Regions from separate parts of the Pseudarthrobacter sp. genome, predicted to be linked through region 1. Evidence: riboswitches for the same ligand, from Rfam matches in the RefSeq annotation. Region 1 holds a riboswitch; each other region holds the start of a gene.
What was found. Region 1 has a riboswitch for S-adenosylmethionine ahead of V6M49_RS11255 (DUF1737 domain-containing protein). Riboswitches for the same ligand answer to the same signal wherever they lie in the genome.

Region 1 (7,068 bases):
TACCGAACCCAGGCCTGGAACCGCTGGCCTATGTCCGGCCCTTCGGCCATTTTCAGCACGTACTCCGCATATCGGAGGGTGGTCACGCGTCTGCTGGACAGTGGCGTGCTGCTGGATGAAGGCATGATCTACTTTGACGCCCGACTGTCCCGGAACCACCCCACAGTTGAGGTCCGGGTGGCCGACGTCTGCCTCCGCGCCGAGGACGCTGCCCTGATCGCGGTGCTGGTGCGGGCCTTGGTCGAATCGGCCAGCCGTGAATGGCGCGACGGCGTGGAGCCGGCCCCGGTGCCCACGGTGCTGCTGCGGATGGCGGCATGGCAGGCGAGCAGCAGTGGCCTGAACGGTGAGTTGCTGGATTTTGGCACGTTCAGGCCGGCGCCGGCCGTCGACGTGGTGCGATCCTTGGTGGATTATCTGGCTCCGGTCCTCGCCGAGCAGGGCGAACTTTCCCTGGCCCGGCAGGGCATCGAGGACATCATTGCCCGCGGCACGGGCTCCACCGAACAGCGCAGGGTGCGGGACGCGGTGATGGAAGAATCGGCGCCCGACGACGGCGGGCTGGGGGCCGTGGTTGCCCACGCCGTGCGTGTCACGATGCGCGGCACCTCCGGGTTGGGTGAGGCGGACGAGGTCCCGGAGCTGCTGCGCGTGCGCCTGTCCTGAGTTCTCCCCGAGGCTTTGCGCGTAAGGGGCGGATATGGCCCTGTTCTTGCGCTGTGACGGGCCCCAAGTGTCCGTTCGCGCCAAGAAACGACGACGTCACGCACCGACAGCCAGGCGCACACCCAGCGTGAGCATTACCGCAGCGACGAGTCCGTCCAGGATGCGCCACGAGGAGGGCCGCGCGAAGAACGGCCGGAGGACCCTGGCCCCGAATCCCAGCGCACTGAACCAGGCGATGCTGGCGGCGATGGCTCCGCCCCCGAACCACCAGCGCAAATCCTGTGCCTGCTGGTTGGCCACCGATCCGAGCAGCAGCACGGTGTCCAGGTAGACATGCGGGTTGAGCCACGTCAGGGCCAGTACCGTGCTGAGGGCGGCGCCGAGGCCGACGGCGGGCTGCCGCCCCGACGCCGTTAGTGCTCCAGGACGAACCGCCCGGCGCGCCGCCATAACGCCGTACCCCACCAGGAAGGCGGCGCCGGCAAACCGGACCACGTCTACGATTACGGGACTCGACCGGAGCAGCGCCCCCACTCCGGCGATGCCCGCAGCGATGAGCAGCGCATCGGAGACGCTGCAGACCAGGACGACGGCGGCCACATGCTCGCCGCGGATGCCCTGCCGGAGGACAAAGGCGTTCTGGCTGCCGATGGCCACGATGAGGGCGAGGCCTGTGCCGAAGCCCAGCGCGGCGGGGCCTAGAAATGTAGTCAGATCCATATCCTCCAACGTACGGGCGGACGTAGGATTACTCCAGCTAATTATTCTTAGCTCTATTAAGGAAAGCTAATGAAGATGTTCCAGTTCGAGCAGCTCCGTACCTTCGCGGCCGTCGTGGACGAGGGGACGCTCGAGGCGGCGGCCCGCAGCCTGTACGTCACGCCGTCGGCCATTTCCCAGCGGCTCAAGGCGATGGAGGACGCGGCCGGCCAGATCCTGTTGCAGCGCACCAACCCCGTCCGCCCCACCACCGCCGGAGAAGCCATCCTGCGGTTCGCCCGGCAGGTCCGGCAGCTCGAATGGGACGCCCAGCAGGAGCTCGGCGGGAGCCGGGACCGCCCGACGGCGCCCATCCCCTTGGTAGTGAACGCGGACTCACTCTCCACCTGGTTCATGCCTGCGCTGGCAAGTCTTCCGCCGGACCTCGGCGCGTGCTTCGAACTGCGCAGGGAGGATGAGCAGCATTCCACCCGGCTCCTGCGGACGGGATCGGTGATGGCCGCGGTAACCGCAACGCCGGAACCGGTCCAGGGCTGCAGCGTGGAACCGCTGGGTTCCCTGCGGTACCGGGCGGTGGCAAGCCCCGGCTACCTCCGGCACTGGTGGCCGGACGGGCCGGAACTTGTTGCCGGGAGCCAGGCCCCGGTGGTGGACTTCGACCGCAAGGATGACCTGCAGGACGGGTTCTTCCGCACGATGACCGGCGCTGAACTGACCGCACCGCGGCACTATGTGCCGTCGTCGGCCGAGTTCGCCCAGGCCATCCGGCTCGGACTGGGATGGGGGCTGCTGCCGGAGCAACAGTGCCTGGCAGACCTCCACAGCGGCGCCCTCGTGGAGCTGGCCTCCGCGAGCCCCGTTGACGTGTCCTTGTACTGGCAGCGCTGGAAGATCGACTCCTCGGTGCTCAACCAGCTGACCGACGCCGTCCGGGAGACGGCCTCCCGGGAGCTGCGCCAGCCGGGCGCCTAAGCTGCTGTTTGCCTCACGCGTTATTCGCCTGGCCCGGCCCCGGCAGGGGATGCGTCCGGCAACGCGGCATGCCATACTCAGGCCGTGACGTCGTCGTACTCATTCCGGGCAGAACTGTGGCGCTATCCCGACGAATCCGGCTGGCACTTCCTGACCCTCCCGGTGGAGGTCGCCGACGACCTCCGGGAGGAGGCAGCGGTGTTCCGGGAGGGCTTCGGCTCGGTCAGAGTCACGGCGGAAATCTCCGGCTGCACCTGGCAGACCTCGGTCTTTCCGGACAGCAAAAGCGGCTCCTACCTGTTGCCCGTCAAGAAGGCCGTCCGGGACGCGGCGGGCATCAGCGACGGGGATGAAGTGGCCGTCCGGCTCGCGATCCAGGGCGAAGACGAGGCAGGTACCGGGGAACGGACAAGCGGTACTGGCTGAACTCTGCCGGGAATGACGCTCCCAGGATCGCCTCTCCTCGAAGCACCCCGCGATGGACTGCGCCGGAAGCCACCGGGAGGGCCGCCACTATCCAGGCATCATCGCGCAGCAGCCCAATCAGAACCAGGCCAACCAGACCTAGATGTGCTTCAGGGCCTGCTCCAGGTCGCCGATGAGGTCGTCCACGTCCTCCAGGCCCACGGACAGCCGTACCACTCCATCGCTGAGCCCGATGGCTGCGCGGCCGTCGGGACCCATGGCGCGGTGCGTGGTGGTGGCCGGATGGGTGATGAGGGACTTCGCGTCGCCCAGGTTGTTGGAGATGTCGATGATCCGCAAGGCGTCCAGCAGCGCGAAGGCGGCGTCCTTGCCCGAGCGGCCACCCGTCGTCGCAAGTTCCAGCGTGAGGACGGTGCCGCCGGCCTTCATCTGCTTGGCGGCGAGCTCGTATTGCGGGTGTGACTTCAGCAGCGGGTACTTGACCCAGCTGACGGCCGGCTGCTGCTCGAGCCATTCGGCAATCCGCAGTGCGGACGTGGAGGAGTGGTTGACGCGCAGCGCCATGGTCTCCAGGCCCTTGGTGAGCACCCAGGCGTTGAACGCGGAGAGAGCCGGGCCGGTGTGCCGCATGAGCTGCTTGACCGGGCCGTCGATGAATTCCTTGGTGCCCAGGATGGCGCCGCCCAGGACGCGTCCCTGGCCGTCGATGTGCTTCGTGCCGGAGTACACAATCACGTCCGCGCCCAGTTGGCCGCAGCGCTGCAGCAGGGGAGTGGCAAAGACATTGTCGACGATGACGGTGGCTCCGGCGGCGTGAGCCAGCTCGCTGACCGCGGCGATGTCCACGATTTCCTGCATCGGGTTGGACGGCGATTCGAAGAACACTGCGGTGGTGGGCTCCGACAGGGCGTCCCGCCACTGGTCCAAGTCCGGGCCGTCAACGAACACGGTTTCCACGCCCCAGCGCGGCAGGATCTCGTTCAGGATCACAAAGCAGGAGCCGAACAGCGAGCGCGCGGCAACCACCCGGTCCCCGGCCGCCAGCAGGGCGCCCAGTGCGGTGAACACCGCTGACATGCCCGACGCCGTCGCAAAGCACGCTTCGGTGCCCTCGAGCAGGCGGAGGCGTTCCTGGAATGTGGCCACGGACGGGTTGCCGTACCGGGAGTAGACGAAGCGTTCGTCCTCGCCGGTGAAGGCGCGCTCGGCGGCGGCAGCGGACTCGTAGACGAAGCCCGAGTTCAGGAAGACCGGTTCGGTGGTCTCCTGGAAGTTGGTGCGGTCCAGCCCGCCGCGGACCGCCTGCGTCTCGGCGCTCCAGCCGGCGGCGTCAGGGTTGAAAGTCATTTGGCTATTCCCAGGTTGGTGGGCAGGCCGCGGTTCTTCCAGCCGTTGACGGTGCGCTCGCCGTAGCGGTCCGGCTCGCCTTCGAAACCCTCCAGGACGTTGTAGGAGGTGAAGCCGGCCTGCGTCGCGGCGATGGCGGCGGCGATGGAGCGCTGGCCCGAGCGGCAGAGGAACACCAGTTCAGTGCCGTCGTCCTCCGGGGCCTGCTGCGTCAGGTCGGTGATGAAATCCCGGTTCGGGATGCCACCCGGGAACGTCCACGGGATGAACAGGGGATCGTTGTCCGTGGCCTTCGTGTCCGGGATGCCGATGTGGGCCCATTCGCCTTCGGTCCGGACATCCACCAGGATGGCGCCCTGTTCGAGTTTGGCCCAGGCCTGCTGCGGGGTGAGGTCTCCGGCGTAGCTCATGCGTGGCCCTCGCCGTCGAAATCGAGGTCGTCCACGGCGGAGGCGACGGCGGCATCAGCTGTCGCGATGGCTGACGGGAGGATGAGTGCCTGCGCAACAATCACAACGCCGCCGTTGGACGTTGCGGCCGGGCTGCCGTGCAGGACATACCCTTCGGCCAGGGCAGTGGAAATCCGTTCACAAAACGACCTGTCATCCGGCCCGGTGACAAGCCGGTACGACAGTTTCTCTTCAGGGGCGGGTGCGTCAGACACGACGGAACTCCTTCTTTCACGCTTGCAGCTCGAATGGGTCGATATGCCGAGTATTCACCTGAGGCACCCCGCCGCGAAAGGGAGGGTTGCCGACCGGCCAGTCAGGGCTTGGCGCCGGTTCTCATTACTCCCCAAAAACGTAACATCCGGCCCGCCCGGCCGCACTGCCGCCGACGTCATGTTCCGTAACCAATGCGTTTTTCCGTAATCCCGCCGTGCTTCCGTAACGCCGGCGCTGACGGGACAATCGGGTCATGGGGAACATTCGGGGGCGTTCACTGACGGGCGCCTGGGCACTGTGACGTTGTGCGCTGTGCCGGTGCTGGTGGGGGTGACCAGCTGCCGGAGCATTTTCGCGCCGCCGCCCTGCATGCCGCCGGACTTTACCGTCTCGCCTGCCGCCGCCAAACCCGGTGACAAGATCACCGTCAGCGCCCCGGATACCACCTGCGATGCCCGCTACGGCACCGACGCACGGGTCCAGGTGACGGTCAAGGATGCGACCGGTACCGCGGTGCTGGAAGAGCTCGCTCCCATGTCCGACGACGGCGGCTTCACTTTCGTGTTCACCGTCCCGGCTGGCGTGGCTCCCGGGAAGGCCGGGGTCACCGCTTACCCGTACAACCTGGACTGGTGCGACGACACCGGAGTGAACAACCGGGCGGCACAGGGGCCGGCGGGACTGGTCCGGGTTTCGTGTGCGGAACGCCTGGTGCCGCTGGTCATCCTTGGACCCGGAGCCTGAACCTGGCGTCAGGCTTTGAGGATCAGGGCGTCGCCCTGGCCGCCGCCGCCGCACAAGGCAACCACGCCTGTCCCGCCGCCGCGCCGGTTCAGCGCGAGTGCCTGATGCAGGACCAGGCGGGCCCCCGAGGCGCCCACCGGGTGGCCCAGGGCGATGGCGCCGCCGTCGGCGTTGATCCTGTCCGCGTCGATCCCCAGGTCCGTGGCGGACTGCAGCACCACCGAGGCGAAGGCTTCGTTGATCTCAATGAGGTCCACGTCGTCAATGGTCAGCCCTTCGAGTTTCAGGGCTCGCTCAATGGCGCGGGACGGCTGGGAATGCAGGGATCCGTCCGGTCCGGCGGTCTGGCCGTGGCTGCCGATTTCCGCGATCCAGCTGAGGCCGGCCGCTTCCGCAGCTGCCTTGCTGGCCACTACCACCGCCGCGGCGCCGTCTGACAGCGGGGAGGCAGAACCGGCGGTGATGGTGGCCGCCGGATCCTTGGAGAAGGCGGGCTTCAGCGCCGCGAGCGTCTCGATGGTGGTGCCGGCGCGGATGCCTTCGTCGGCATCAATCACGACGGCGGGTCCCCGGCGCTGCGGGACCTCCACCGGAGCGATCTCCTCAGCCAGGATGCCGGCCGCCCGGGCGGCCTCCGCCCGCTGGTGCGAAAGGGCGGCGACGGCGTCCTGGTCCTCGCGGCTGATGCCCAGGCGGGCGTTCCCGGCGTCCGTGGCGGAGCCCATCAGTTCACCTGAGACGGGGTCCTGCAGGCCGTCAAAGTTCAGCGAATCCAGCAGCGGCGCATCACCGATGGCCACGCCGCCGCGAAGCCGGGGGAGCAGGTGCGGGGCGTTGGTCATGGACTCCTGGCCCGCCGCCACAATGAAATCAGCCTCGCCGGCGCGGATCATGCGGGCGGCATCAATCACAGCAGTCAGGCCGGACAAGCACAGTTTGTTGATGGTCACGGTGGGCACATCCCAACCGATGCCGGCGGCGAGGCTGGCCTGCCGGGCGGGTCCCTGGCCAGCGCCCGCCTGGATAACCTGGCCCACGATGACTGCCTGGATCTGTTCCGGCGCCACGCCGGACCGTTCCAGTGCGTTCCTGATGGCGTGGGCACCCAGTTCGCTGGAGGTGAGCCCGGAGAGGCTGCCGCGGAACTTGCCGAAGGGGGTCCGTGCGCCGCCCAGGATGACGGGGATGTGGGCGTCGTTGCTCATGGTCTGCCTTTCGGTTGCGGATTCAAGAGTTCTTGAGGCCAGCTTAGGCGAACCGTGAGGGCCGGTGAGGTGGCGCAGGCGCTGTGGATTCGGCCGCGATCGCGTCAGCCGTGGAGGAGCAGTTGGTGGAGCAGGTGGTCCTGCCAGCGGCCGGCGATCTTCAGGTACTCCGGCGCCACGCCGATTTCCCGAAACCCGGCGCGTTTGAGGATCTTGCGTGAGGGCTCATTGTGGAGCAGCGTTGCCGCCTGGACCCGGTGGAGGCCCAGTTCTGTCCGGGCATGGTCCGTGGCGAAGCGGACCGCGGCAGCTCCGATGCCCCG
Region 2 (7,068 bases), on a different contig from region 1:
CGAGCCCAGGAATCCGGGCCCCAGGCCGGCACGGAGCCAGAATGCCGTCTGCGGCCGGGCCATCCAGACCGTAGTGAGGGCAGCCAGCACAAAACTTCCGGTCACGTTGATTCCCAGGGTGGTCCAGGGCATTGCCCCCACGGTTTCCGGAAAGGCGAGTCCCAGCCCGTACCGGAGTTCCGTTCCGGCCAGGCCGCCTGCCGCCACGGCCAGCCATGCCCGCCAGTGCGGAACGCGGGCGCTCGTCATTCAGCGGTCGCTGAGGGTGCAGCCGGTGTGGGGGTGGTCGCTGTGGACCCAGAGCGCCGCGGTGACTTCATCCGCGAGATCGTAGTCCCGCTTCCTGCCGGCGTTGCTGATCCGCACCACCAGCGCTCCGCCAAACGGCTTACGGCCCACTACCTCCACCTCGTCGTCGAGGTCAATTTCCTCGGCCGAAAGATACCGCAGCAGATCAGGGTTCTCGTCGCTGATGCGCGTGATCCGGCCGGTGTGTCCGGGATCGAGTTCGCCGAGCAGATGAGCTGCTGGCAGCAGCACCGTACCGTCCGCGGAAGGGATCGGGTCACCGTGCGGGTCGCGTTGCGGGTTGCCCAGCTTTGCCGACATGCGCTCAATAAACGTGTCCGACACCGCGTGCTCCAGCAGTTCGGCTTCGTCGTGGACTTCGTCCCAGCTGTAACCGAGCTCCTGCACCAGGTAGGTCTCAATCAGCCGGTGCCGGCGCACCATGGACAATGCCAGCCGGACCCCGGAGTCTGTCAGGGTGATGGCGCTGTATGGCTTGTGGTCCACCAGGCCATGGTCCTTAAGCTTGCGGACCATCTCCGAGACCGAGGAATTGGCCACCCCCAGGCGCTGCGCGAGCTGGGAGGACGTGATGGGTTTGTCCTGCCACTCCGTGAAGCCGTAGATGACCTTGACGTAGTCCTCGATCGAGGAGGAGGGCGCGCTGGTCTTCACGTTTCCAAGCCTACCCGGTGGTCAGCGCCCGTCACGCCTTCGTGGCCCGCCACGTCAATGTCAGGTACGGCAGGCTGATCTCCTCTTCGGCGGCGTGCCCCAGATGTTCGTGCAGGTACCAGTCGAGGTTGGCGAGGACCTTGCCGCGCGTGGCTTCGCCGGCGCGCAGGTAGTAGCTGCGGGATTTCGTCAGTTCCATGATGTCCGCCGTGCTGAGGCTGTCCTCCCACCGCGTCACATGGCTCTCGAGGCCTTCAAACTCCGGCCCCACCACCGGGCGGAACCCGGGCTTGTAGACGTCGCCCGCGTGCATGATGCGGGACAACCGGTGCACCCACGGAACAGATGTGTCCAGCTGGTTCCAGATCAGCCCGAGCGTTCCGCCGGGCCGCAGGATCCGCGCCAGTTCGGTGCTCGCCGGCAGCGGATCGCACCAGTGCCAGGCCTGCGCCACGCTTACGACGTCGAACGAGGAGTCAGCGAGTCCCGTCGCCTCTGCCGTCCCCTGCGTCGCGTCCGCCGCCGCGTAGTGGGCCCGCAGCTGTTCGAGCATGTCCGGCGACGGGTCCACGGCGGAAACCGCCAGGCTGCGTTCCAGCAGAAGAGCGGTGAACTTGCCGGTTCCGGCCCCCACGTCCACGGCGTCCGCGGCCCCGGCAGGGATCAGCCAGTCCGCTGAGTCGGCAGGGTAGCCAGGGCGTACGCGCTGGTAGTGTTCGCCGCCGTCCTGGAAACTCCGTCCGAGCTCCAGGCGGCGTCCGTGCTCAAGTCTGGGGCCACCCCGTGCCACGTGCGGCCTCCTTCAACTGTGCCCATCGGTATCCTTCGAATTTACCGCATGGGCCGCAGCCCCTGGGTCAGGCGGCGGTCAGATGGCGGCCCGGTCAGGAACCAGGGGAGGAAAGCGTCAGTCAGTCGTCAAGGCACGGAGCCGCGCCGGCGGTGCCCGGGGTGTTGGGAGCCCAGTGAGGGTACGTGCGGGTGTCGTTGGCCGGAACCCAGCGGCCCGCGTCCACCACGTAGTCCCAGCCCAGGCCGGTCCGGCGGAGTTGCTCCAGGCCGGCAAGGAGCCGCTGGGCATCCTCCAGCCGTGAGCCCACGCCGAAGCTGGCCCGCAGGGAACCGGAGGGAAGGCCGAGGCGCTTGAGCAGCGGGTGCGCGCAGAAGCGGCCGTCCCGGAGGCCAACGCCATGCTCGGCCGACAGGTACGCGGCCACAAGCCCGGCGTCGTACCCTGCCACGGAGAAGTTCACCACGCCGATGGTGCCCGTTTCGGCGTCCGTGTCCGAGAAGATCTGGTGCACGGTGACGCCGTCGATCCTCCCGAGCCCTTCCACCAGGAATGACCTGATGGCCGCCTCGTGGGCGTGCCAGCGGTCGTGGTCCAGGGATGCGATGACCTGGGTGGCGCGGGCCAGGGTGGCCGCGCCGAGGACGTTGGGGGAGCCGCCCTCGTGCCGGGCCGGACCGGTGGCCCAGCTGACGCCGTCGAGCCTTGCCTCGCGGACGGCGCCGCCGCCGGCCAGGTGGGGCGTGCCGGCGTCGAGCCAGTCGGTGCGGCCCACCAGGACGCCGGAGCCGAAGGGCGCGTAGAGCTTGTGCCCGGAGAAGGCGAGGTAGTCGACGTCGTCGGTGCTGATATTGATGCGCCGGTGCGGTGCCAGCTGCGCGGCGTCCACCACGATCCGCGCCCCGTACTCATGGGCGAGGGCGGCCAGGGCCTTGATCGGGAGGATCTCGCCGGTGACGTTGGAGGCGCCCGTGACCGCGAGGAGGCTGACGTTGCCCTGCTCAAGTTCGGCGCGGAGGACCTCGAGGGTCCCCACGATGGTGTCCGCGGCGACGACGCTGCGGTGCGGGACTCCCTGCCACGGCAGGAGGTTGGCGTGGTGTTCGATGTCCAGGTAGAGGACATCGCCATTGGGCCGCCCGTCCGTCGCCGGCAGGCAACCCGCCAGCAGGTTCAGCGAGTCGGTGGTGTTCCGGGTGAAAATGACGGAGTCGTCCGGGCGTCCGCCCACAAAGTCGCGCACGATGTCCCGGGCGTTCTCATAGACGGAAGTGCTGATCTGGGATGCGTAGCCGGCGCCGCGATGGACGCTGGCGTAGAACGGCAGGATCTCGTTGAGGTAGGCCGACACCACGGAGAGGGCGGGAGCGGATGCGCCGTAGTCCAGGTTTGCGTACCGGATGTGGCCGCCCTGGATCAGCGGTGCCTGGATTTCCGCGCCGGTGACGGCAGAGAGGGGGCGGCCGGCAATGGCGGCGGCATCGTTGAACAACGCAGCGGCCTTGGCGGGGCCAGCGTTGCTGGGAGAAACAGTGCTGGGGGAGACGGTGGCAGTTGTCACGGAGACCTCACTCTAAAAGGACTCCCGGTAACGGGAATCCGCGCTTGCCGTGTCCATTCCGGACCGGCCTGGTCGTCACCCGGGGCACCCCACCGCGAATGGAGGGTTGCCGGCCAGCAAACCGGGGTTTAGCGCTGGCACTCGTGACCTGTTAAGAAGCCTAGAACATCCGCCGCTGCAGAAAGGAAGCTCGGCCCAATGTTAAGGACTTTGTTACGCGCGTTTGAGGAACAGCCTCATTTGTCGAAGATACGACGGCGGACGCCCCCTTGAGGAGGCGTCCGCCGTCGATAGTTCGAAGAAAGCGCCTAGAGGAGATCGTCCAGATTCGGGTTCAGCCGCTTGAGCACCTCTGAGTGCAGGATGGAGTTCGTGGCCAGGGCGTTGCCGCCGAACGGCCCGTCCTGTCCCTCCAAGGAGGTGAAACGGCCGCCGGCTTCCACCACAATGGGCACCAGGGCGGCCATGTCGTACAGGTTCAGTTCGGGCTCGCAGGCGATGTCCACGGAACCTTCGGCCACCATGCAGTAGGACCAGAAATCGCCGTAGGCGCGCGTGCGCCACACGTCCTCGGTCAGGCCCAGGAACTCATCCAGGTTGCCGCGTTCCTTCCAGCCGCCCAGGCTGGAGTAGGACAGGGAGGCATCCGAAAGTTTGGAGACGTCCGAGACGCGGAGCCGCGTTGCGGCGGCAAGGGACTTGCCCATGTACGCGCCGGAACCCTTGGCGGCCCACCAGCGTTTGCCCAGCGCGGGCGCGCTGACCACTCCCACCACGGGTTCGCCTTCGTCCACGAGGGCGATCAGGGTGGCCCAGACCGGGACGCCGCGGACAAAGTTCTTGGTGCCGTCGATGGGATCAATGATCCAGCGGCGGGAGCCATGGCCCGAACTGCCGAATTCCTCGCCCAGCACGGCGTCGCGCGGACGCGAGCGGGACAGCTGGCCGCGGATGGCTTCCTCCGCGGACTTGTCCGCGTCCGTTACCGGCGTCAGGTCCGGCTTGGTCTCGATGCGGAGGTCCAGTGCCTTGAAGCGGCTCATGGTCTGGTCATCCACGGAATCTGCCAGCACATGGGCAAGGCGCAAGTCATCGTTGTAGCTCGAAGCGGGTTGGATCATGGTTCCAAACTACCGTCTCAGGGCCGCAGTGTTGGGGACATCGGCGTTCCGTCTAGCCGATGCTGCCCAGTTCCTTGGTTTCCTGGCCCACCAGGCGGGGATCCGTGCCCAGCAGCCGTCGCAGGGACGCGAGCCGGGCCGGGCCTGTGGGGCCCGCGTGGCCGGCGGACACCCAGGCATCCACCCCGCAGTTGACGGCAGCGGTGTTGTGCTTGCAGCCACGCTCGCAGGCATCCGTACCCGGCTCCAGGTCCGGGAAGGACCGCAGGATCCGGTCAGGGTCCACATGGGCAAGGCCGAACGAACGGATGCCAGGGGTGTCGATGATCCAGCTTCCGGTGGGAGCTCCGGTCAGCTTCAGGGCAAGGGCCGACGACGACGTGTGGCGGCCGCGGCCGGTCACCGCGTTCACACCACCGGTGGCCCGTTCGGCTCCGGTGAGTGCATTGACCATGGTGGACTTGCCGACGCCGGAATGACCCAGCATCACCGAGACCTTGCCTTCGAGGTACGCGCGGAGCTGCGAAACTGCGTCACTGTCCAGGCGGGCCGAGAGGCCGTCGTCGGAGCGGGCATCGATACCTGAGGCTTCGGAGTCCGACGTGCGGCTGATGATCACCGGGAAGTCCAGGTGCTCGTAGTTGGACAGCAGTTCCGCCGGATCCTTGACGTCCGCCTTGGTGACGAGCAGCAGCGGCTCAATGCCGGCGTCGTAAGCGGCCACCAGGGCGCGGTCGATGAAGCCTGTGCGCGGCTCCGGGTTTGCGGCGGCCACCACCACCACCAGCTGATCTGCGTTGGCCACCACCGCACGCTCGATCGGATCAGTGTCATCGGCGCTGCGGCGCAGCAGGGTCCTGCGGTCCTGGATCCGGACCAGGCGGGCCAGCGTGTCAGGCTCCCCGGAGACATCTCCAACGAGGGAGACGAAGTCGCCGGCAACCACGGGGGAGCGGCGGAGTTCGCGGGCCCTGGCTGCGATGATGATCCGCTCGTCGCCCGAGTCTTCGCCGACGACGGCGGTGTACCGGCCGCGGTCCACGGTGATGATGCGGCCCGTGACGGCGTCGTCGTGGCTGGGGCGGTCCTTCGTGCGCGGCCGGGAGCCCTTTTTGCTGGGCCGGATCCGGACGTCGGACTCGTCCCAGGAATCAGTGCTGCGTGCCACCGGTGGGACCTTCCGCGCGCTTGTCGGCAGCAGCGCCCTGGGCCAGCATGTCGGCCCACATCTGCGGGAATTCCGGCATGGTCTTGGCAGTGGTAGCGATGTCCTGGACTTCGATGCCCGGTACCGCGAGGCCGAGGATGGCACCGGCGGTGGCCATCCTGTGGTCCGCGTAGCTGTGGACGACGCCGGCGTGCAGCTTTGCCGGGCGGATCACCAGGCCGTCGCTGGTTTCCTCCGCGTCGCCGCCGAGGCGGTTGATTTCGGTGACCAGCGCGGCCAACCGGTCCGTCTCGTGGCCGCGAAGGTGCGCGATGCCGGTCAGCCGTGAAGGTCCGCTGGCCAGGGCGCAGAGGGCCGCCACGGTAGGGGCGAGTTCGCTGGTTTCGTCAAAATCCGCACCCTTGATCTCTGGCCCGCCCGTGACGGTCAGGACGCCGTCAACCAGGCTGACGTCCGCGCCCATGTCCGCGAGGATGCTGCGCCAGAGGTCTCCCACCTGGGTGGTGCCGGCGGGCCAGTCCGGGATCCGGACAGTGCCGCCGGAGGCCAGCGCGGCGGCCAGGAACGGGCCGGCGTTGGAGAGGTCCTGCTCAATGCGCTGGTCAAAGGCGCGGATGGGGCCCGGTGCCACTACCCAGTGGTTGGGCACGGAATCGTCAACTGATACACCGACGCCGCGGAGTACGGCAACGGTCATGTTGATGTGGTCCAGGCTCGGCACCGGCTTGCCCACGTGTTCAAGGTGGAGTCCGTCGGTAAACCTGGCGCCGACCAGCAGGAGGGCCGAGACGAACTGTGACGACGCACTGGCATCGACCACCAGGTGGCCGCCCCGGACTTCCCCGGTGCCAGCAACGGTGAACGGCAGCGACGAGGGGGTCCCGCCGTCGTCCGCGGTCAGGGCCACCCCGAGAGCTTTCAGGGCCTCGATGATGGTGCCCATGGGACGCTTCCGGGCGTGGGGGTCGCCGTCGAACACGCTCACGCCGTTGCGCAACGCCGCAAGCGGCGGAACAAACCGCATCACTGTTCCGGCGAGGCCGCAGTCAATGTGCGTCCGTGACGACGGCGCCTCCTGGCTCAGGGGCATGACCTCAAGGTCCGGCCCGAACGCGCCGTCGCCGGGCACCTCCGTGATGGTGGCTCCCAACTGGCGGAGGGCGTCGATCATCAACGCAGAGTCCCGGGAATGCAGGGGGGCGCGGAGGCGGGACGGCCCGTCAGCCAGCGCGGCCAGCACCAGGAACCGGTTGGTCAGGGATTTTGAACCCGGCACCGTGACGGTGGCGTTGATGGGCCTGCTGGCGAAGGGGGCCGGCCAGTGCGGAACGGTGCCGGTGGAGCTGTGAGAGTCGGTGGCTGCGGGCGGGGTGGAACCGGTCATCCGTCCTTACGCCCCCGTTGCGTGTTCGACGGCGCGGCGCACGGCCTTGTCTGCCTTGTGAAGCTTTTGGCCGGTGGTCTT
Region 3 (7,068 bases), on a different contig from region 1:
CTCCAACAGACCCTGGCGGCTGCTCCCGAAACGCTGGCAACGTCGGTGATTGACGGCGTCGAGCATTATTTCGACGCCCGCGCGGAGGGCGGTTCGGAACCCGGCAATGCCGCGGCCGCGGCCGGGCCCCGGATCGACCTGATCCAGTGCTACGACGAATACGTGATGGGCTATTCAGCAACGCGGCACTACCTGGGCGGCAGCGCTCCGGCGTTCCCGGTCGCCGGGGATCCGATGCATGTGGTGCTGCTGGACGGGCGGATGGCCGGCTGCTGGCGGCACACCATGTTCTCCGGCCGCTGTGAGCTGGATATCCGGCTGTCCGCTGCCGCGGGGCCGGCTGTGGAGGATGCCGTGCAGGACGCCGTGGACCGGTACGGGGCCTTCCTGGGCATCCCGGCCGTCCGTGTGGGCTCCGGGGTTAAGCTGGAAGGACACATATGAGAGGCGCTACACCGTGAACAGCTTGTTTTTCTGGATCATCATTCTGTCGTTCGTAATACCGATGGCGATGCGGATGTACCGGAAATCCATGAACAAACGGAACCAGGAGCAGAGCTTTTCCGGGCGCTACCCCGAGCAGTTTCCAGGCGGCGGGCAGTACCCGGGCAGCGATCAGTACCCGGGGCCGCAGAACAAGCAGCCCCGTGACGGCTACACGCAGCAGGATTACATGAGTGGCGGCTTCCGGCAGATCATGAGCCCGGAGCCCCTGCCGCCGAGCCAGCCGTTGCCGCCCATGCAGCCGATTCCTTCTGCGGATCAGCAGTTCCCGCCGTACGGCCAGCCGCAACCCAACGGCCAGCCGGTGCCGGAGCAGCGGATGCCGGAGCAGCGCGCGGAAGCACCGCAGCAGCCTGCCGCCCCCGGCATTCCCCTGCCGCCGTCGGGCCCGCAGGGATACCGTGCCCGGAAACTGGCCGAACTCGACCAGCAGTACAGCAACGGCGAGCTGGCCATGGAGGACTACATGAAGCGCCGCTCCGACATCATGAACGGCTGATCGCTTAGTCAGCGCGAGAGGACACTTGAGGCACTGATTCCAGGGCCTCAAGTGTCCTCTCGCGTTTAAGGGCAGGGGCTCAAGTGTCCTCTGTCGCTTAGATGAGGAAGGTGTCTCGGAGCTGAACGCCGAGCTGGCCGATCTCGGTAAGGAAGCCGTCGTGGCCGATCGGGGCCTCAATAACGTGCACGTCCACGTCGCCCGGGAGCGCGTCAGCCAGTTCACGGGACTGGGACGGGAAGTACAGCCGGTCACTGTTCACCGCAGCCACGAAGAACCTGGCGGTGGCCCGGCCCAAGGCCTCGTTCAGCGAGCCCCGCCCGCGGCAGACGTCGTGGCTCATCAGGGCGTCGGTGATGGCGATGTAGCTGTTGGCATCAAAGCGCCGCACCAGCTTTTTGCCCTGGTGGTCCAGGTAGCTTTCCACCTGGTAGCGGCCCCGCTCCCCCAGCGCTGCCGCCTGGAACGGCGATTCGGGGTGCTGGGCCGACCGGCCGAAGCGGCCATGGAATTCCTCGGCGGAGCGGTAGGTGATGTGCGCGATGCGCCGTGCCAGGGCCAGTCCGTCCTCCGGCAGCGGACCGCCGTAGTAGTCGCCGTCGTTAAAATTGCTGTCCTGGCGGATGGCGAGCGTCTGCGCCTGGGCGAATGCGATCTGTTCGGCCGTGCTGGCGGCACCGATCGAGATGACGGCGCACCGCTGAACCCGTTCCGGGTAGGTGACCGCCCATTCCAGGGCCCGCGCGCCGCCCATGGAACCGCCCAGCACGGCGTACCAGCTCGGGATTCCCAGCTGGTCAGCCAGCCTGGCCTCGGCCGCGGTGGTGTCCCGCAGCGTTACCAACGGAAAGCGGGACCCCCACGGCTTGCCGTCCGGGGCATCCGAGGACGGCCCAGTGGAGCCGTAGCAGCCGCCCACGATGTTGATGGAGACCACAAAGAACCGGTCCGTGTCCACCGGCGCACCGGGCCCGGCCAGCTGTTCCCACCAGCCTGGCTCGTCGCTGTCGCCGCGCGTCACGTGTGTGCTTCCGGTCAGGGCGTGCTCAATCAGGACGGCGTTGGAGCCGTCCGCGTTGAGGGTTCCCCACGTTTCATAGCCGAGGGTGACTTCCGGGAGGTAACCGCCGGCTTCGAGCTCGAGTCCGCCGATGCTGGCGTAACGGACCACCCCGTTTCCGGGTGCTGCAGTACGGGAAATCGTAATCGTCATGGAAGGACCTTTTCTATGCGCTTGCCCACCGTCAATTGACCGGCAGGCCAGGTCCTCACCCGGGGCACCCCACCGCAAAAGAGGGTTGCCGGCCAGCAAGCCGGGGCTGTCGCTGGCACTCATGACCTGCTTTGAGTGTACGAACAGCCCCGGTCTATTGCTAAGCGTGTGACTGGTTATGACTTCGCGGGAGGCCTACTGCGGCTGGCCGGCCGCGTCCTTGCAGGGGGAAATGTTCAGGATCGCAAAGGTTCCAGCGGCCTGTCCCGAGCTCAGCAGCGGCCCCGCGAGTCCGCCCTCCCGGCTGGCAATCCTCTGCTCCACGGCATCCTGCGTGGGGTTGGATCGCCCGTGCGCCGGTGGCGCTGTCCGGCTCCTGGCCAGCGTGGATCTGGCGGGTTTCTAAAGACCATCCGTTCGACGTTCAAGGCTCCTTGATGTGGTGTGGCGCTGCTCGGTTGCGTTCAGTGCGGGAAGCCTTGCCTGACGCGAACAGGATTGTGATGGACGTGGTCAGCGGGCCGTTTATTCTCCTGCTTCCCGGCGGAATGTCCACTCGTGACGCATCAGGATTCCGGTAAGGCTACCCTTAGCTGAGAGCCGGATCACAAAGTGCCAAGATGATGGCATGCGCATGGATCACGTCTCTTACGCCTGTGAACAAGATGGCCTCGTTGCCACCACCGAACGTATTTCGTCCGCCCTCGGCGTTGAAGCCGTGAAGGGTGGAGTGCACCCCCGGTTTGGAACCCGGAACATGATTATTCCCCTCGCGGGCCATAAATACCTGGAAGTCGTGGAGGTCCTGAACCACCCGGCATCGGACAAGGCTCCCTTCGGGCAGGCCGTCCGGGCCCGGTCCGAGGCCGGCGGCGGCTGGATGGGCTGGTGCGTCGAAGTGGACGACCTCGCTCCGTTCGAAAACCGCCTGGGCCGCGCCGCCGTCAACGGCAACCGCAAGTTCCCGGACGGCCGCGAGCTGGTCTGGAAGCAGATCGGCATCCTGGGCCTGATCGCGGACCCCCAGGTCCCGTACATGCTCAAGTGGGAGGGTGACCCCGCCCTGCACCCGTCCAACGCCTATGAGAGCAACGTCAAGATGAGCTGCCTGACCATAGCCGGTTCCGCCGAACGCGTGACGGAATGGCTGGGCGAGCCCGTCGAGAAGCCGCTGGAGGATGTGGCCGTTGACTGGGTGGCTCCGCATGGAACCCCGGGCATCCTGTCCGTAACCTTCGAAACCGCTACCGGAGCAGTCACCATCTGATTGCACGTTCAATAGCTTCGGCCGCCATCAGCGGGTGCCAATGATGCCACCCACCGATGGTGGCCGAATCCTTTAAGGCCGGACCCGGTTCAGTTCACCTGTGCGGCACGGGAACCACGGCTGCCTTACCCCAGGCCCACAGCCCTGCCAAAGAGGCTGAAGCCAACGAAGGCAACGATGTCCAGCAGCGCGTGTGCGACAACCAGCGGCATCACCCGCTTGGTCTTTGTGTAGAGCCAGGCGAAGACCACGCCCATCACTGCGTTGCCGATGAACGGCCCGAAGCCTTGATAAAGGTGGTAGCTGCCGCGGAGCATCGAGCTGGTGAAGATGGCCAGGGGCATGCTCCAGCCGAACTTGCCGAAGCGGTCCAGGAGGTAGCCCACCACAATGACTTCTTCCACGACGGCGTGCCGCAGCGCGGACAGGATCAGGACGGGAACCGTCCACCAATACGAGTCGAGCGCGCTGGGGATGATGGCGGTGGTGATCCCCAGGGCACGTCCCGCTGCGTAGAGGCCCAGCGACGGGATCCCGATCAGCGCCGCGAGGCCAAAGCCCTGCAGCAGGTCACGGCCCGGCCGGGCGAAGTTGAACCCCAGCTTCCGGAAGGCGGACCAGCCTTGGGGGCTCACTCCGGCGCCGGATTGCCGCTGGTCCGTGAGGAAGTAGATGACCAGCAGCACGGGCACAAGGGCGAAAATGATGTCCAGCAGCTGGTAGGTGAGGTCGAAGTATTCGCGGGGGCTCTGTGACCGGTTCAGCGTGGACGTACCCTCGGCCAGCGGTGCACGCGTCATCTTGTCCAGCAGCTGCACCACCGAGTAGACGGCGGACTGCCCCAGGGACAGACCCAGCACAATCCAGACTTCAATCCGCAGCCGACGGCGGGAGGGAACCAACATGGTTCCATCTTGCCTGTAGTTTCTGGTTCTTCGCTGATTCGGGGGTGGCCAGCTCGCCGGGGCTGACCAAAGTGAGAGAGCGTCCGCCGAAAACGCACCAAAAGTGAGGGAGCGTCCTTCGGGCGGCACCTATGCTTGGGGCTTATGAGCGCGCCAGGGAAAATCTTCATGATCCGGCACGGCCAGTCCGCGGCCAATGTCGATACGTCCATCTACAACAGGGTCCCGGACTACCGGATTCCGTTGACACCCCTGGGCCTGGCGCAGGCCACGGCGGCCGGCGAACGGATCCGCCGCGAGCTGGACGGCCGGCAGGTTTGCGTCTACGTCTCCCCGTACCTGCGGGCTCACCAGACCCTGGAGGCACTCAACCTCGGCAATCTCACGGAGCGGGTGATCGAAGAGCCGCGCCTCCGTGAGCAGGACTGGGCCAACTTCCAGATCACCGGCGACATCGAGGACCAGAAGGAACTCCGCAACGCCTACGGCCATTTCTTCTACCGGTTCAGGGAAGGCGAATCCGGCTCCGACGTCTACGACCGGATCTCATCCTTTATGGAGACGCTGTACCGGCACTGGTCCAAACCGGACTACGCCCCCAACACCATGCTGGTCACCCACGGGCTCACCATGCGCCTGTTCTGCATGCGCTGGTTCCACTGGTCGGTGGAGTATTTCGAATCGCTCAACAACCCGGACAATGCCGCGGTGCGGACCCTCCTGCGCACGGACCTGGGCAAGTACGAACTCGACATTCCGTTCAGCCAATGGGTGGACCGCCGGGTGGACGAGACCGTCCTGAATGCGCCGCCGGTGATCTTCTAGGGGTTGTTGCTGCTCGCCTAGTGTGGGGCCACGATCACTTCGGTGCCATTGGCTTCGAACGCTGCCTTATCCTCGGCGGAGATCCCGGAGTCAGTGATCAGGCGGGTGAACGCGTAACCGTCCATGGTGGCGAAGGCTCTGACGCCCACCTTGGAGGAGTCGGCCAGCACGTACGAGATCCGGGCCCGGCTGGCCAGCAGGGCATTCACTGACGCTTCGCCCTCCCCCGTATTGGTGGGACCGACCTCGGCGTCGATGCCGTTCACGCCGATGAAGGCGATGTCCATGACCACCTTCTGCATGATGATGTCGGTGTACGGGCCCACCAGTTCGTACGAACGGGGGTTCAGGATGCCGCCGGTCACCATGACTTTGATGTTGGGGCGGACAGCCAACTGCGCAGCGATGTTGATGGCGTTGGTGACCACCGTCAGGGTGGACTGGTGGCCGGGAGCGTTGAGGTCCTCGCGCGTGGCCAGGATCTGAGCCAGGGCCGTGCTGGTGGTGCCGCCGCAGAGACCGATCACCGCGCCGGGATAAATCAGCGCCGAGGCGGCCTGGGCGATCTGCTCCTTGGCTTCGGCGTGGTCGTCACGGTTGTACCGCCCGGGGAGGTCGTAGGCCAGGGCGCCGGTGGTGGCCCCGCCCCGGGTCCGGGTCAGCAGCCGACGCTTGGCCAGGCTGTCCAGGTCCCGCCGCGCCGTGGCCGGCGAGACCGCAAGCTGGGAGACAATCTCCTCGACCTCCACCTGGCCGGTCTTGGCGAGAATGTCCAGGATGGCCGTCAGGCGGTCGGTGCGGGTCATGGGGGCCTCTCAGCGATCAAACAGTCACCAATATATGACGTTATCTGATCATAACAGGCACAAATGATCACCTCGCAATCACTAAGTGCGTCTGTACTTAGCGTGCCCGTACACCGGCCCGCCACACGGCGTACGTGAGCGGCATGCCCGGGCGGTAAGCGAGATGCGTTGCCGAGGGGGCGTTCAGCATGTGCAGGTCCGCACGATGCCCGACGGCGAGCGAACCCACCGCCCGTTCGCCGTCGGCGTCGCGCCCTGCCTCCCGGTGCAGCGCCAGCGCGCCGCCATACGTTGCGGCGCGCACCGCTTCATGGACGCTCAGGCGCATCTGCAGCACGGCCGTCGCCACGTTGAACGCCATGGAACTGGTGTAGGAGGTACCCGGATTGCAATTGGAAGCCAGCGCCACCTGCACGCCCGCGTCCAACAGTTCACGCCCCGGGGCCAGCGGCTGCCGGGTGGAGAGATCGCACGCGGGGAGGCACGTTGCCACGGTGCCGCGGGCACCAGTGCCGGTTCCCGGGTTCCAGCCCGACCAGCTTTCCGCCAGGACCGCCACATCACGGGCCGACAGGTAGTTCACGTGGTCCACGCTGGCTGCCCCGAGTTCCACCGCCAGCTCCACGCCGGGACCCTCGCCGAGCTGGTTCCCGTGGACGCGGATCCCCAGTCCGGCGGCCCGGCACGCCTCCAGCACACGGCGGGACTGCTCCGCCGTGAAGGCGCCTTCCTCGCAGAAGACGTCCGCCCACCGGACGTACGGCCGGACGGCGTCAAGCATGGGCCCGCAGACGAGATCGGTGTAGGCCTCCGCATCGGTGCCCGCGGGGACAAGGTGGGCACCCAGGTAGGTGACCTCGTCCACGACAGTCGAGGCGATCCGGGCACTCCGGGCCTCGTGCTCAATATCCAGCCCGTAGCCCGTCTTGGTTTCGAGGTAGGTGGTGCCCTGCGACACGGCCTCGGACACACGTGCCATCGCCAGCCGGGTGAGGTCGAAATCGGACGCGCGCCGGGTGGCGTCCATGGTGACGGCGATGCCCCCGGCC

Region 2: it holds a riboswitch for S-adenosylmethionine, as region 1 does, so the genes downstream of both, V6M49_RS06190 (aminotransferase class V-fold PLP-dependent enzyme) here and V6M49_RS11255 (DUF1737 domain-containing protein) in region 1, are expected to answer to the same signal.
Region 3: it holds a riboswitch for S-adenosylmethionine, as region 1 does, so the genes downstream of both, metX (homoserine O-acetyltransferase MetX) here and V6M49_RS11255 (DUF1737 domain-containing protein) in region 1, are expected to answer to the same signal.

What each region holds. Positions count from the first base shown of each region.
Region 1 is NZ_JAKFFD010000144.1:19,551-26,618, reverse strand. It holds gene V6M49_RS11285 (glutamate--cysteine ligase 2) at 1-666, shown strand, start outside; gene V6M49_RS11280 (LysE/ArgO family amino acid transporter) at 763-1,386, opposite strand; gene V6M49_RS11275 (LysR family transcriptional regulator ArgP) at 1,456-2,358, shown strand; gene V6M49_RS11270 (DUF1905 domain-containing protein) at 2,443-2,784, shown strand; gene V6M49_RS11265 (O-succinylhomoserine sulfhydrylase) at 2,923-4,131, opposite strand; gene V6M49_RS11260 (rhodanese-like domain-containing protein) at 4,128-4,541, opposite strand; gene V6M49_RS11255 (DUF1737 domain-containing protein) at 4,538-4,795, opposite strand; SAM riboswitch class IV at 4,809-4,924, opposite strand; gene V6M49_RS11250 (hypothetical protein) at 5,094-5,540, shown strand; gene V6M49_RS11245 (acetyl-CoA C-acetyltransferase) at 5,549-6,745, opposite strand; gene V6M49_RS11240 (GNAT family N-acetyltransferase) at 6,850-7,068, opposite strand, start outside.
Region 2 is NZ_JAKFFD010000074.1:15,611-22,678, reverse strand. It holds gene V6M49_RS06205 (fluoride efflux transporter FluC) at 1-249, opposite strand, end outside; gene V6M49_RS06200 (metal-dependent transcriptional regulator) at 250-963, opposite strand; gene V6M49_RS06195 (class I SAM-dependent methyltransferase) at 995-1,753, opposite strand; gene V6M49_RS06190 (aminotransferase class V-fold PLP-dependent enzyme) at 1,875-3,314, opposite strand; SAM riboswitch class IV at 3,350-3,463, opposite strand; gene hisN (histidinol-phosphatase) at 3,623-4,435, opposite strand; gene rsgA (ribosome small subunit-dependent GTPase A) at 4,488-5,603, opposite strand; gene aroA (3-phosphoshikimate 1-carboxyvinyltransferase) at 5,587-6,987, opposite strand; gene V6M49_RS06170 (DoxX family protein) at 6,994-7,068, opposite strand, start outside.
Region 3 is NZ_JAKFFD010000146.1:34,030-41,097, forward strand. It holds gene V6M49_RS11495 (winged helix DNA-binding domain-containing protein) at 1-444, shown strand, start outside; gene V6M49_RS11500 (hypothetical protein) at 458-1,003, shown strand; gene metX (homoserine O-acetyltransferase MetX) at 1,101-2,216, opposite strand; SAM riboswitch class IV at 2,229-2,343, opposite strand; partial or broken gene V6M49_RS11510 (O-acetylhomoserine aminocarboxypropyltransferase) at 2,433-2,607, opposite strand; gene V6M49_RS11515 (VOC family protein) at 2,845-3,483, shown strand; gene V6M49_RS11520 (CPBP family intramembrane glutamic endopeptidase) at 3,609-4,388, opposite strand; gene V6M49_RS11525 (histidine phosphatase family protein) at 4,557-5,213, shown strand; gene V6M49_RS11530 (DeoR/GlpR family DNA-binding transcription regulator) at 5,231-6,019, opposite strand; gene hutI (imidazolonepropionase) at 6,117-7,068, opposite strand, start outside.